3 regions of the Mesorhizobium sp. CNPSo 4661 genome follow, and region 1 is predicted to be linked to each of the others. Evidence: riboswitches for the same ligand, from Rfam matches in the RefSeq annotation. Region 1 holds a riboswitch; each other region holds the start of a gene.
What was found. Region 1 has a riboswitch for cobalamin ahead of AC0YKC_RS13315 (CbtB domain-containing protein). Riboswitches for the same ligand answer to the same signal wherever they lie in the genome.
Positions count from the first base shown of each region.

Region 2: linked by a shared signal. The riboswitch ahead of metE (5-methyltetrahydropteroyltriglutamate--homocysteine S-methyltransferase) and the one ahead of AC0YKC_RS13315 (CbtB domain-containing protein) in region 1 are both predicted to bind cobalamin.
Region 3: linked by a shared signal. The riboswitch ahead of bluB (5,6-dimethylbenzimidazole synthase) and the one ahead of AC0YKC_RS13315 (CbtB domain-containing protein) in region 1 are both predicted to bind cobalamin.

Region 1 covers NZ_JBWGIO010000008.1:42,605-47,138, reverse strand. The annotation lists gene AC0YKC_RS13340 (MIP/aquaporin family protein) at 1-535, opposite strand, end outside; gene AC0YKC_RS13335 (ArsR/SmtB family transcription factor) at 570-920, opposite strand; gene AC0YKC_RS13330 (DUF6428 family protein) at 963-1,487, shown strand; gene AC0YKC_RS13325 (PilZ domain-containing protein) at 1,717-1,989, opposite strand; gene AC0YKC_RS13320 (histidine phosphatase family protein) at 2,135-2,710, opposite strand; adenosylcobalamin (AdoCbl) riboswitch at 2,795-2,940, shown strand; gene AC0YKC_RS13315 (CbtB domain-containing protein) at 2,940-3,149, shown strand; gene AC0YKC_RS13310 (CbtA family protein) at 3,252-3,992, shown strand; gene AC0YKC_RS13305 (hypothetical protein) at 3,999-4,534, shown strand, end outside.
Region 2 covers NZ_JBWGIO010000053.1:1,415-5,948, forward strand. The annotation lists gene metK (methionine adenosyltransferase) at 1-384, shown strand, start outside; gene AC0YKC_RS33595 (adenosine kinase) at 492-1,484, shown strand; cobalamin riboswitch at 2,956-3,156, shown strand; gene metE (5-methyltetrahydropteroyltriglutamate--homocysteine S-methyltransferase) at 3,251-4,534, shown strand, end outside.
Region 3 covers NZ_JBWGIO010000001.1:310,960-315,493, reverse strand. The annotation lists gene AC0YKC_RS01455 (pirin family protein) at 145-1,065, opposite strand; gene AC0YKC_RS01450 (DUF2277 domain-containing protein) at 1,075-1,341, opposite strand; gene AC0YKC_RS01445 (exodeoxyribonuclease VII small subunit) at 1,386-1,637, opposite strand; gene AC0YKC_RS01440 (histone deacetylase family protein) at 1,641-2,567, opposite strand; cobalamin riboswitch at 2,683-2,859, shown strand; gene bluB (5,6-dimethylbenzimidazole synthase) at 2,903-3,640, shown strand; gene AC0YKC_RS01430 (hypothetical protein) at 3,641-4,534, opposite strand, start outside.

The sequences.
Region 1 (4,534 bases):
GGGCGACGGCCGGATTGGCGAAGGACGTCGAAGCGGTGAACCAGTAGGCGGCGGTAATGTAGAGGCCGACTAGCCAGGGCACGGCCTTGAGATCGAAGCGCAGTCCGGCAAGGATGGTGGCGACCAGCCCAAATGTCGCGACGCCTTCGGAGAACCATTGTGCCGGCCCGGCGCGCATCTTCGTTGCGACCTCCAGCATCGGCAGGGCGAACATGAGATGCGCAGCGATCGTGCCGGCAATGCCGCCGGCGAGCTGCGCGACGAGATAGGCGGGAAGATCGCGGGCTGGCAGCGACCGGTTGAGGCAGAGCACCAGCGAAACGGCCGGATTGAAATGCGCGCCGGAGATCGGCCCGAGGATGGTGATCAACACCACCAGCATAGCGCCGGTTGCCAACGTGTTGCCAAGCAGCGCCAGCGCCGTGTCATGCGTCAGGGTCTCGGCCATGATACCGGAGCCGACGACTGTCGCCACCAGCAAGCCGGTGCCCAGCGCTTCAGCCACGAACCGGCGCGAGAGATCGAAGGCATTCATCGGCTGGCCTTCGGCCGGGCAACGGGTGCGGCGGTCATTGCCGGCTCCTCTCGCCCGGCCGGCAGCAAGGGGCGGCAAGCGCCGGTGCGCAGATTTCCGGGCGACCCGAGCAGCAATCCTCCATGAGGAAACGGATCAGCCCGGACAGCGCGTCGTATTCGGCGCTGTAGACGATCGAGCGGGCATCACGTCGCGCGGTCACGAGGCCGGCACGCTCCAGTTCCTTGAGGTGGAAGCTGACATTGGAAGGCGAGACCTCGACTTTTTCGGCGAGCGAACCGGCGGCAATACCTTCCGGTCCGGCAACGACCAGCAGGCGCAGCAGGCGCAGGCGCGTTTCCTGCGACAGCGCGCCAAAGGCGATCAGGGCTTGACGTTCATCCACGTTTCAATAATCCTTGAAATATTGAAATGAGGAATAGCCGACATGCTCTCTTCTGACAATCGGAAAAACGTCGCTCCGACGGATCCATCCGACCTGACCATCGGCGACCTGCTGATGGCACTGGCCGATCACAAGGACAGGCCGTTGGTGTTCCGCTATGACGGGCGGCCGGTAAAGCCGGGCTACCATGTCACCGAGGTGAAAGCGGGACAGTTCTCGGCGCTGGATTGCGAGGCGAATCCGGAATCATGGTCGGAAATCTTCGTCCAGCTATGGGACGTGGACGAAGGCGGGCCGGTCCACATGCCGGCCGGCAAGTTCGCAGCGATCATCCGCAAGGTGGCGGACCATGTCGCGCTCGATCAGGCTGCGAAGCTGACCTTCGAGGTCAGCGACGGCGTGCGCCCGATGGAACTGCACCGGGCGGCCCAGCCGAGCCTCGTCGGCGGGGCCGTCGAGGTGGAGCTGTCGCCACGACCGTCAAGCTGCAAGCCGCGTGACCGCTGGCTCAAGCAACAGGCGGCGGCAGCAAGCCAGCCTTGCTGCGGCGCGAGCCGCTGCTGTTGATCCTGCGACGGTCGCGCGACGCTGCTAGAATCTGATCATGCCGTTGGCCTGCAACAGGTAAAGGCCCACGAGAACGATGGCGATCAGCGCCACCCAAACGGCTGTCCTGCTCATTCGCAAATCCCTGTTGATCCGGCAATGAACGCGCGCGCGCCGGTTGCGTTCCATGTGTACCGGGTTGCACGCCGCCTGGGGCAGGATCAAGTGGTGAATTGGGGACGGCCGCGCGTCAGTCCTTCGGCGCGTTGCTGTAGAGCGCCACGCCGACGCGGTCGTTGCGCCGCCACCGCACCAAAGCGCGATAGACCATATCGTCGGCCGGAACCTCGAGCAGGAAGCGGTCCGGGATTTTCGCATCGGGGGCGACGCGCAATTCAGCGCCCTGCTCGTGCTGGTTTCTGACCGAGCAGCCGATCCTGACGCCGGCGGCAATGATCGTGGCTTCCTTGAGCACGAATTCGCGCGCATGAAGACGACGCTCGGTCTCGGGATAGTCGGCCATATCCGGCGGGCTCCTCAGGCAAAAGTTCTCCTCGCCACGAACCAGTATAATAACCGCGAGGCGTTTCCGTTCCGTTAGCGATCACTGAAACGGCGAAGCTCGGCCTGGCCTGCTGCCGCTGGTCGGCAGGTGGAGGATCCCAGCGCTATTTCGTGCCGACAACGACCCCGCTGGCGTGCAGCACCCAGCGGCGTCCGTCGCCGCGGAACTCGGTGAGCGACAGCGGCTCGATGTCGATCTTCCAGACCGAGGAAAGCGGCGCGCCCAACACATGCACCATGGCGGCGCGGATCGGCACGGGATGGGTGAGCGCGATGGTGTGGCCGCTCTCGGAGGCCAGGCGCTCCATCAGCGCGGCACCCCGCCGGGCGACGGCGGCAAGCGACTCACCGCCATGGGGTGCTGCGTCCATATCCGCGAACCAGGCCGCCATGCCTTCCGGGTCCTCGACCTGCACCTCCTCGAAGCCCTTGCCGGCCCAGCGTCCGAAATCCTGCTCGCCAAGCAGCGGCTCGACCGTCGCGTCAAGGCCGAGTGCCTCAGCGGTCTGCCGCGCGGCAAGCGCCGGGCTCGTCCAGACGCGGTCGGCGCGGCGCAGCGAAGCGGCCAGTGCGCCGGCGCGATCGAGAGCCCGCGGCTCCGGCGCCTCGTCGTTCGGAAAGCGACCCTTGCGCGTGGCCTGCGTCGCACCGCTTGCAATCATCGTCAGGCGGGCGAGCATCCCAAAACTCCGTGGTCCAGTGAAATTTCGGCCGCGCGAAGCCTGTTGGCCATTACATGTCGTTGACAGGCGAACGAAGTGCTGACAAGTGTTTTAGCGCTATACGGGATTGGAAGCCGGTGCGAGTCCGGCACGGTCGCGCCACTGTGATCGGCACCAGCCGAAAGTCAGGCCTTATTCCGCAGCATTTGTTCGATCAACGGGACGCAGTATCCCACGGGAGGTCAATATGTCCGACACCACCTTCGCCCCCAGCTACGGTCCGGTTGCTATTCCGGTCCGCGAGCTTCTGCCCTGGGCAATCTTCGCCGGCCTGATGCTGATGCTGATGATCTATTTCGTCGGCGCGGAAGAAGGCGCGACGTCGCTTATCCGCGGCACGGCGGTGCACGAATTCGTGCATGACGGCCGCCACCTGCTCGGCTTCCCCTGCCACTAAAGCGGTTCGGCATCGCTGAACCGTCCTAAGGTTTGGTCTAACGCAATTCCGACGGAAAATCGCTATGCGTTTTTCCGTCGGATTGTTTGAAAGGCTGCTGACATGGTCGGAAAACTTTTGCTGCGCGGCATGCTTGTCGGGTTGGTCGCTGGGATTCTGGCGTTTGCCTTCGCGCGCGTCTATGGCGAGCCGCAGGTCGACAAGGCGATCGCCTTCGAGGAACAGCAGGCCCAGGCCGCCGGCGAAGCGCCGGAGCCTGAGATGGTCAGCCGCGCCACGCAGGCCGGCATCGGCCTTGCTACCGGCGTGCTGGTCTATGGCGCGGCGCTCGGCGGGCTGTTCTCGCTGGTCTTTGCCTATGCCTATGGCCGCCTGGGCTCGCTTGGGCCGCGCGGGACCTCGGCGCTACTGGCGCTGCTCGGCTTCCTGGCCGTGATCGTGGTGCCCAGCCTCAAATATCCGGCGAACCCGCCGGCCGTCGGCAACCCCGAGACCATCGCCTACCGCACGGAACTGTTCTTCATCATGATCGTGATCTCGATCGCGGCGATGGTGGCGGCGGCCGGGCTGGCGCAGCGGCTGTGGAACCGGCTCGGCGCCTGGAACGCTTCGATCGTGGCAGGGCTCGCCTTCCTGGTGGTCTTCGCTCTGGTGAAGGCAGCACTTCCCGACATCAATGAGGTGCCGGAGAGCTTCTCGGCGACGGTGCTGTGGCAGTTCCGCGTCGCCTCGCTCGGCATCCAGCTCGTGCTCTGGACCGTCGTCGGGCTCGGCTTCGGCGCGGTTGCCGAGCGCGTGGTCGCGGTGCGCGACCAGCGCGGCCCTGCCCGCCGCTACGCCTGAATTCCGATGCATCGGCCGCCACGGTTGTTTGCCCTGGCGGCCATTTTCCTTTTGACGATCTGGCGGTCGCTTCTGATCGCCATTCCGGCCGAGGCGCATAGCGGATCCTCGGCCCCGCCTCCCCCGGGCATCCAGATCCCCAGCCTCACGCATGGCCAGATGGCGGTGATCGCGCGCTACCGTGGTGAAATCATCGATCTTGCCCAGCGCCAGACCGTGACCGACCCGACCTTCCGGCGGCTCTACAATCACGGCAATTTGCAATACACCTACTGCCTCTGGGGCCTGATGCCGGGAAGCCTCGGCGACGAGGAAAGCCCCTTCAACGAATGCAGCCATGCCTATCTCGCCACTGCCAAGGCGCTGCTGACCTATATGGCGACGATGCCGGCGGCCACGCGTCAGGCCAAGGCGCTGATCTCAGACATCGATGCCGACATGGTGCGCGGCGGCGCGTCCTGGATCCTGTGCCAGTATAGCGGCGAGGCCTTCAGCACCGGCGCGGTCGTCGAGCCCAGATGGCGGGACATGTTCTTCCATCT
Region 2 (4,534 bases), on a different contig from region 1:
GCTTTTTCGGGCAAGGACCCGTCCAAGGTTGACCGCTCGGCTGCCTATGCGGCTCGTTATGTCGCGAAGAACATCGTCGCTGCGGGACTTGCGGACATCTGCGAGGTGCAGGTTGCTTACGCGATCGGCGTGGCCAGTCCGGTTTCCGTCATGGTCAATACTTTCGGGACGGCGAGGGTTGCGGAAAGTAAGATCGAGCGCCTCATTTTTGAGCTGTTCGATCTCAGACCAAAGGGCATTATCAAGATGCTTGATCTCTTACGCCCGATATACCGTAAGACAGCGACATACGGGCATTTCGGCCGTGAAGAGCCTGAGTTCACCTGGGAGAGGACCGACAGAGCGGACGAATTGCGTCGCGAGGCAGGACTCGCCGCCCCGTGAGGGCCGGCGCCGAGCGGATTGGGAAGCGAAAAGTCCATTCCAACTGGCCAGACCCGCGCCCGGCCGGCATGCCAGATAGCCGGGGTGGGTTCTTGGCGGAGATTTTGATGCCGGAGTATGACGTGCTTTGCATCGGCAATGCCATTGTCGACATCATCGCGCAGTGCGACGAGGCTTTTCTCGAGACCAACGGCATCATCAAGGGGGCGATGAACCTCATCGACGCCAGGCGAGCCGAATTGCTTTACAGCCGCATGGGACCGGCGATCGAGGCTTCCGGCGGCAGCGCCGGCAACACGGCGGCAGGCGTCGCCAGCCTCGGCGGACGGGCCGCCTTCTTCGGCAAGGTGTCGAACGACGCGCTGGGTGAAATCTACACGCACGACATCCACGCCCAGGGCGTGGCCTTCGACACCAGCCCGCTCGCGGGCGAGCCGCCGACCGCACGCTCGATGATCTTCGTCACGCCCGACGGCGAGCGTTCGATGAACACCTATCTCGGCGCCTGCGTCGAGCTGGGGCCCGAGGATGTCGAGGCTGACAAGGCGTCCGGCGCCAGAGTGACCTATTTCGAGGGGTATCTGTGGGATCCGCCGCGCGCCAAGGAAGCGATCCGGCAGACCGCCAAGCTGGCGCATGCAGCGGGGCGCGAAGTGTCGATGACGCTGTCGGATTCCTTCTGCGTCGACCGCTACCGCGACGAGTTCCTCGAGCTGATGCGCTCGGGCACCGTCGACATCGTCTTTGCCAACAGCCACGAGATCAAATCGCTCTACCAGACCGCTTCTTTCGAGGAAGCGCTCGCCGCCATCCGCAAGGATTGCAGAATAGCCGCCGTCACCCGTTCTGAAAAAGGCTCGGTCATCGTGCGCGGCGAGGAGACCGTCACCATCCAGGCGACGGAGATCAAGGAACTGGTCGACACGACCGGCGCCGGCGATCTCTATGCAGCCGGCTTCCTTTACGGCTACACCGCCGGACTGAGCCTCAAGGATTGCGGCGACCTCGGCTCGCTGGCCGCCGGGCTGGTGATCCAGCAGATCGGCCCGCGCCCGCGCCAGAACCTGCGCCGAGAGGCCGAGCAAGCCGGGCTGGTTTAGGTGGCGCGCAAGATCAGATCCCACCCGGTGCAAGCTGTCCCAATGACCCGCGCGGGCAAATAGAGATCTCAAGGTCCGAGGCAGTAGGATCAAAGCTATGTCTGCACCTTTCGAGACAGGAAAATGGCGGCGCCGCTGACGAGATGACGGTCGTAGTGGACCGCCTGACTGAACGCCAAGGTTGATGCCGCTCGTGTAGAGGGGGATTTTGTGAACAGTCTCCTGTTAGCGGCTCCTGGGTTGCTGCTGTTCAGTCTCGTCCCGACGAAGTGCATTCATCCGGGGCGCATCCCCGCGCCGCGCCGGAGGGGATCAACGCGGTGCCTTCATTGCCGCTTCGACATCTTTGCTTTCTACACACTCCGGGTCTGCATGATGGGTGAAATGCAGCAACTCGGACTGGCCCAGCCAGCTGTCGGAGGGAGCGCCGGCAGGAGGCATAGCGCCTCGAAAGCGCTCCTCGACTGCCTGATATTTTGTCCTGCAGAGGCATCGAACTTCCTATCCCTCGTCGCACCCGCTTCGACCACGGGCTGCCCCGTTCGGCCTCATCTACTGGGCGCTTCATCCGGCGGACAGCAGACAGCGAAGCCTCCACGGCCGCGAAAATCTCGTGATGGCGGCTCAATTGCGCGACCGGCCCGCCATTTTGGGGCGACGTCCAGTGCTGCTGCCTGGCGTCGACCTTGCCCTTCATCTCTTGACCGCATATTGCCTCGTCCTCTCAGCCGGCTGAGCCTCCCGACAGCCGGATAGATGATGACGATCCCCTCCTGGAGAATGTCTCGTTTGAAAAGCGTGACGGTCTACGCCGCCTTATTTCCTCCGGCCCTATCGCGCACCGTCTGCGGTTCTGCCGCGCACGCGACGAAACGCAGTCACTCTACCGTGCAACACTCAAGGGAAATACGACAGGCGCACCAGAAATGGTGGGGTCTGTGTCAAAGATTTCTAGGCAAGCCCCGAGAGCGAAATCTTGTTGGTTTTGGCGTCGAGCAAGCTTTGCCTTTTGGCGCTTTTACGCTTCGAGCGGGCAGAATACCCGCGGCCGGTCCCTTGTGTATGAGTGCAACGTGTGCAGAGCCGGATCCGCCAAATGCGGGCAGAAAGGTCTGACCTGAGAAGAGACATTGGCACCTTGCTGAGGCGTCATGTGTCTTGGCCTTTGGATTTCAGCAAGCCAGGGACGCGGGCCCTTCGATTCGCCGCTAATGATAGCCATTGATGATCGCCCGCATGTAGGCGATCGGACGACGCCGCCAATTTGGCAGGCCGTGGTAGGCTCGAACAGCAGCTGGCCGGAGGCTGCTATGTCTACTGGGCATGGGGTGGGTCAATGTATGGTCTGCCTTGCCAGTCGATCAGCGCGTTCGCAGTTACTCGCTCGTTGCGGCCTTCTGCGAAAACATCAACTTTTCACATAATGACATAAACATTTCTTTATGCGGCATTGACACACGGTTCCCTGCTGTGATTGTCTGGGTGCCGTGGTTCTTCGTACGGCACTGCCGCATGGAGCTAAGAGGGAAGCCGGTGCGAGGCCGGCGCTGCCCCCGCAACTGTTAGCGAGTGAGCCAACCCCACTCATGTCACTGAGGCGAACAGCCTCGGGAAGACGGGGAGAAGCTATGACCCCGCGAGCCAGGAGACCTGCCACGACGAACTATGTCCACGGGCGGGGTGTCCGGTGGCCGCAGCAGCCCGGCGCTTCGTGCCGGTCTACGAAGCGCCTCCCGTCCCCCACGCCCCAACCATCGGGGTATGGCATGACTGTCTCTCAGCAAATTCCTGTCGCGACGCTCGGTGTTCCGCGGTTCGGTCGCCGGCGGGAACTGAAATTCGCGCTTGAAAGCTACTGGTCCGGAAAATCTTCCGCTGCCGACCTTCTCACGACTGCGAAAGCGCTGCGTGCCGCCAACTGGGAAGAGCAGCGCGATCGCGGCGTGTTGAAAATTCCGTCGAACGACTTCTCGCTCTACGACCATGTTCTCGACACTGCAACTATGGTCGGCGCAGTGCCGTCCCGATACGCCTGGCGTGGCGGCGAGCTCCCGCTCGACATCTACTTCGCCATGGCCCGCGGCGACCAAGGTCAGACGGGGAGCTGCGGGCACTCTGGTCACGAGCGTGGGGCTGGCCCTGCCCTGACCGCGATGGAAATGACCAAATGGTTCGACACCAACTATCACTATATCGTGCCGGAACTCGACGATGATCAGACGTTCGCCCTCTCGTCGACAAAACCAGTTGATCACTTCCTCGAGGCCAAAGCCCTCGGCATTCACACACGCCCAGTCATCCTTGGACCTGTCACATTCCTCAAACTGGCGAAGTCACCTGCCGAAGGGTTCAATCCCATCGCGCTGCTGCCACGGCTTCTGCCCGTCTACGAGCAGCTCCTGCGGAGGTTGAAATTGTCGGGAGCCGATTGGGTGCAGATCGACGAGCCGACGCTTGTCCTGGATCTAAACTCGAACGAGCGAGCTGCGTTTGAATTTGCCTATGGGCAGCTATCGAAGGCCGCGCCCGAGCTGAAGATCATGCTAGCTACCTATTTCGGGGCGCTAGGGGACAATCTCGAGACGGCGATTTCGCTGCCCGCGGCCGGCCTGCATCTCGATCTTTCGCGCGCTCCCGAGCAGTTGGAGACGGTTGGTCGGCTCGCGCCTAAGGACCTGGTGCTGTCGCTTGGCTTGATCGACGGCCGCAACGTCTGGCGTGCGAACCTGCCTGCCATTCTCGACCGTATCAAGCCGATCGTCGCCGGCTGGCCTTTGGACCGCGTCGAAATTGCGCCTTCGTGCTCGATGCTGCATGTGCCCATGGACCTTCGCATGGAGACGGCACTCGATGCCACCATCAGGTCGTGGCTCGCCTTCGCGGCGCAGAAGACCGACGAACTGGTGCTGCTGGCGAGGGCGCTGTCCGAAGGCAGGGATGCAGTGGCAGACGAGTTGATGGCTTCTGCCGAGGCTGCTGCTGCTCGCGCAGCGTCCGAAAAGGTCCATGATCCGCTTGTTGAGGGTCGGATTGCCGGCATTGACGACAGC
Region 3 (4,534 bases), on a different contig from region 1:
ACGGAATGGATCCTCGGGTCTACGCGCGTCGCTTCGCTCCTTGCTTCGCCCGTGGATGACGACGCGACCGATGTATTCAGCCAATCGCCACGGCATGCGACCTTGCTGACGCAGGCATGTCCGGGCAGTCGAAATTCTGCGCTACTAACCTTCCGGCAGCGGAATGAACTCTTCCTCATCGCCAGGAACGATATCGAAGCGGCCCGTCTTCCATTCCTGCTTGGCCTGCTCGATGCGTTCCTTCGAGGACGAGACGAAATTCCACCAGATGTAGCGCTTGGAGCCGAGCGAGGCGCCGCCGAACAGCATGAAATGCGCGCCGCGCTCCGAGGAAACGACGATCTCCTCGCCCGGCTTGAACACCAGGAGCCGCTCGGCCGGGAAAACATCGCCGGCGATCGAAACGTCGCCTTCCAGCGTGTAGATGGCGCGCTCCTCGGCATCGGCCGGAATCTTCACGCTGGCGCCCGCCGCCAGGCTGAGATCGGCGTAAAGCGTATCCGAAGCGGTCGCAACGGGCGAGCGCAGGCTCTCGAATTCGCCGATGACGACGCGACCGCTGACGCCCTCAGCATCGATTTCAGGCAGGCGGGCCATCGAGGTGTTGGCGAACACCGGGGCAATTTCTTCCTTGCCGTCGGGCAGCGCCAACCAGGTCTGCAGGCCGGAGACCGACATCGGCGCGCCGCGCAGTTCCTCCGGCGTGCGCTCGGAATGAACGATGCCGCGTCCGGCGGTCATCAGGTTCACGTCGCCGGGCGCGATCACCATTTCGGTACCGAGCGAGTCGCGGTGCCTGATCTTGCCGTCGAACAGATAGGTGACGGTGGAAAGCCCGATATGCGGATGCGGGCGCACGTCGAGCGCATGACCGGCGCGCAGGATGGCCGGTCCCATGCGGTCGAAGAAGATGAACGGCCCGACCAGACGGCGCTTTGCCGTCGGCAAGGCGCGTCGCACCTCGAAACCGCCGATATCCTTGGCGTTCGGAACGACCATCAGCTCGATCTGGTCGCAGGCGAAGGCATCGCCGGGCTCAGGATCGTTTCCCGGAAAGAAGCTCATGACCGTCCCTCAGGCGAAGCGCAGCGCCGACCTGGCTTTCGCCTTGGCGGCCTCTTCCTCGCGGTTGCGCGGTTCCTGGCTGGTTTCGAGCGAGTCGATCAATTCGCGCGCGATCGCGGCGATCGCCTCCACCGCATGGTGGAAGGCATGTTCGTTGCGCTTGGACGGCTTGGTCGAGCCGCTGAGCTTGCGCACGAACTGAAGCGCAGCATCATGCACTTCGTCATTGGTCGCCGGCGGTTCGAAATTGGCCAGGGTCTTGATGTTGCGGCACATGGCTTGAACTCCTTACCTGCTTGCTCTGCCCACCCTATTCCAAATCAGTCCGCGTCCAGCGGCTCCGTTCCTGCCGGCTTGCCGTCGCGCGACAGCCTGATCTTCTCGACCTTGTCCTCGGCGGCCTTCAGCAGCCGGTCGCAGTGCGCCTTCAGCGCCTCGCCGCGCTCGTAGATCCTGATCGACTGGTCGAGCAGGACGTCGCCGCGCTCCAGATCGTCGACGATCTTCTCCAGCGCGTCGAGCGCCTGCTCGAAGCTCATCGCCTTGACGTCCTCATTGCCTTCCACTGCCATACCCTATCCCTTCATCAGCCGCCCGACATGGGCGGCGACTGAAAATGCCAGTCCCTGCAGATCGTAGCCGCCTTCCAGCAGGCTGACGAGCCTGTTGGAGCTGTGGCGCCCGGCGCGCTCCATCAGCTGGCCGGTCGCCCAGTCGAAATCGTCCTCAGTCAGGTTGATCTCGGCGAGCGGATCGCGGTGGTGCGCGTCGAAGCCGGCGGAAATGATGATGAGGTCCGGCGCGAACGCATCGATGGAGGGCAGCACGCGTGACAGGAAGGCATCGCGGAACAGGTCGCTGCCGGTCTGCGGCGCGAGCGGCGCGTTGACGATGTTGCCGGCGCCGGTCTCGCTCTTCGCGCCGGTGCCAGGATAAAGCGGCATCTGGTGCGTCGAGCAATAGAGCACCGACGGGTCGTCCCAAAAAATGTCCTGGGTGCCGTTGCCGTGGTGGACGTCCCAGTCGACGATGGCGACGCGCTCGGCCTGGTGCTTCTTCTGCGCGTAGCGGGCAGCGATCGCGGCCGTGTTGAACAGGCAAAAGCCCATCGCGGTGGTCTTTTCAGCATGGTGACCCGGCGGACGCGCGGCGACGAAGACATTGGCGGCGCGGCCTTCGAAGACATCGTCGACCGCGGCGTTGGCGCCCCCGATGGCCGTCACCGCGGCCTGCCAGCTTTTCGGGCTGGCGCTGGTATCGGCGTCGATCGAGACGATGCCGTTCTCAGGGATCGCCGCGCGCACGCGCTCGACGAAATCCTCGGGGTGCGCATAGAGGATGGTTTTCTCGTCGCCTTCGGGCGCCTTGACGCGGTCGAGCGCCGAAAAAGCCTCGTCGTCGAGCACACGCTCGATGGCGCGCAGGCGGTCGGGCCGCTCGGGATGTCCGGGCGGCGTAAGATGTTCCAGGAAGATCGGGTGCGTGTAGAGACGGGTGGCCATGGCGCCTAATCTAGGCACCGGCGGCACGGATGACCATGTTTGAAAGCCGAATGGCTGGGGAAAATTGCGCCAACCCGTGTCGCTGGCACCATTGGCGCAGCCCAAGCTTCGCGGTAAGGTCTCGTCGCTGCCTGGTGCCCGCGACGCGGGAGAATCGGGAACACGGTTGAAATCCGTGGCGTGCCCAACGCTGTGAGGGGGACCGCGCCGGCAAGAGCCACTGTCGATGACGGGAAGGCGCCGGTGCGGGACGATCCCGAGCCAGAAGACCGGCCTGGCAGACATGGTTTTCCGCTTGGTCAGGCGGGAGACTGCTTATCGCAAGGGGAAAAGCGATGACGGCAGCAGCGATCGCCACGAGCGGCGACGACTTTGACCAATTGGCGCGCGACGCGGTCTACAGGGCGATGTTCACCAGGCGTGACGTGCGCAGCCATTTTGTCTCCGACGATCTCGATGACAGCGTGCTGGCGCGGCTGATCACCGCGGCCCATCACGCGCCGTCGGTGGGCTACATGCAGCCGTGGAACTTCATCGTCATCCGCGACGCGGCAAGGCGGCGGCAGGTGCGCGATCTGTTCCTCGCCGCGCGCGAACAGGAACTGCCGGCGATCGAGGCGGAACGGCAGGCGCTCTACCGCAAGCTGAAGCTCGAAGGCATCTGCGAAAGCGCGCTCAACCTGTGCATCACCTGCGACCGGCAGCGCTCGAAAGACTCTCCGCTCGGGCGCTGGCACAACCCCGAGATGGATCTCTACAGCACCGTCTGCGCGGTGCAGAATTTCTGGCTGGCGGCGCGGGCGGAAGGTGTCGGCGTCGGCTGGGTCAGCATCATTGAGACCGAGGCGCTGAAGCAGCTCTTGTCGATCCCGGAGCATGTCACGCCGATCGCCTATCTGTGCGTCGGCCGCGTGTCGCAATTCGCGCCGAAACCGGACCTCGAGGCGCATGGCTGGGGCAAGCGCCTGCCGCTGCCGGAGCTGGTGATGAGCGAGACTTTCTGCGGCGCCGGCGAAGCGCCGCTCAAATCGGCAATCGCGAGGCTTCGTGACGTCGACCAGCCGACGCCATAATCAGGCGGCCCGAGGCGTATCCCAGCGCGAGCCGCCGAAGGAGCCCAACGCCTTGTCGCGCAGTTCCCTGAACTTGGACGAGGCCTCGGCGAGCCGGCGGTCCCATTCGGGATTGGGCGTCTGGCCTTCGATGGCTTCGAAATAGACCTGCATCAGCGAGGCGATGGCGAAGGGCTCGATGAAGGCCGCCTTGAAGGCCCAGGCAAACACGATCGCCAGCACGAAGGCCCAGCCGGCAAGCTGTCCCGGCATGACCCAGAGGATCGCGGCCGCGGGCGCCAGCATCAACAGGAAGATGACGAAGGACACGCCCCACATGATCACCGCTAGCCAGACGGCGTTCTTGATCATGTGCTTGCCGTTCTGCGCGTAAAGCACGACGCCTTGGCGCGCCGTCTCGAAAGGCGAATTCGAATTGATGCGGATGTTGTAGCCGAGGATGATCTCGTCGACATAGGTCAGCGACAGGCGGATCACCGTGTTGATGAAGCTGACGAGACCGCTCAGGCCCGGAATGGGCAGGAAGGCGGCGATGCCGCCGATCAGGCCGGTGATGGCGCGGATGGCGCCCTTGACCAGCTGGTCGACGACGAAAAGGATGTTGGCCTCGGCGAAACGCTGGGTGACCACTTCCTTGGCATAGGCGATCTGCCCTTGGCCGTCGGGAACGTCATGACCGTCGATCAGATGCACCATGACGGCGATATGACCGGCCTTGAGCACGTAGAGAATGTATTCGCGGATCCAGTAGACGGCGATCGAGACGATGCCGAAGCCGACCACGCCGCCCCAGAGCGCGAAAGACGTCGGTCCGTCCGGGTCGGTCGAGATGTGGCCGACGCCGTAGCCGACGCTGGCGCCGGTTCCGGTCGCCATGATGTAGGCGACCGTGAT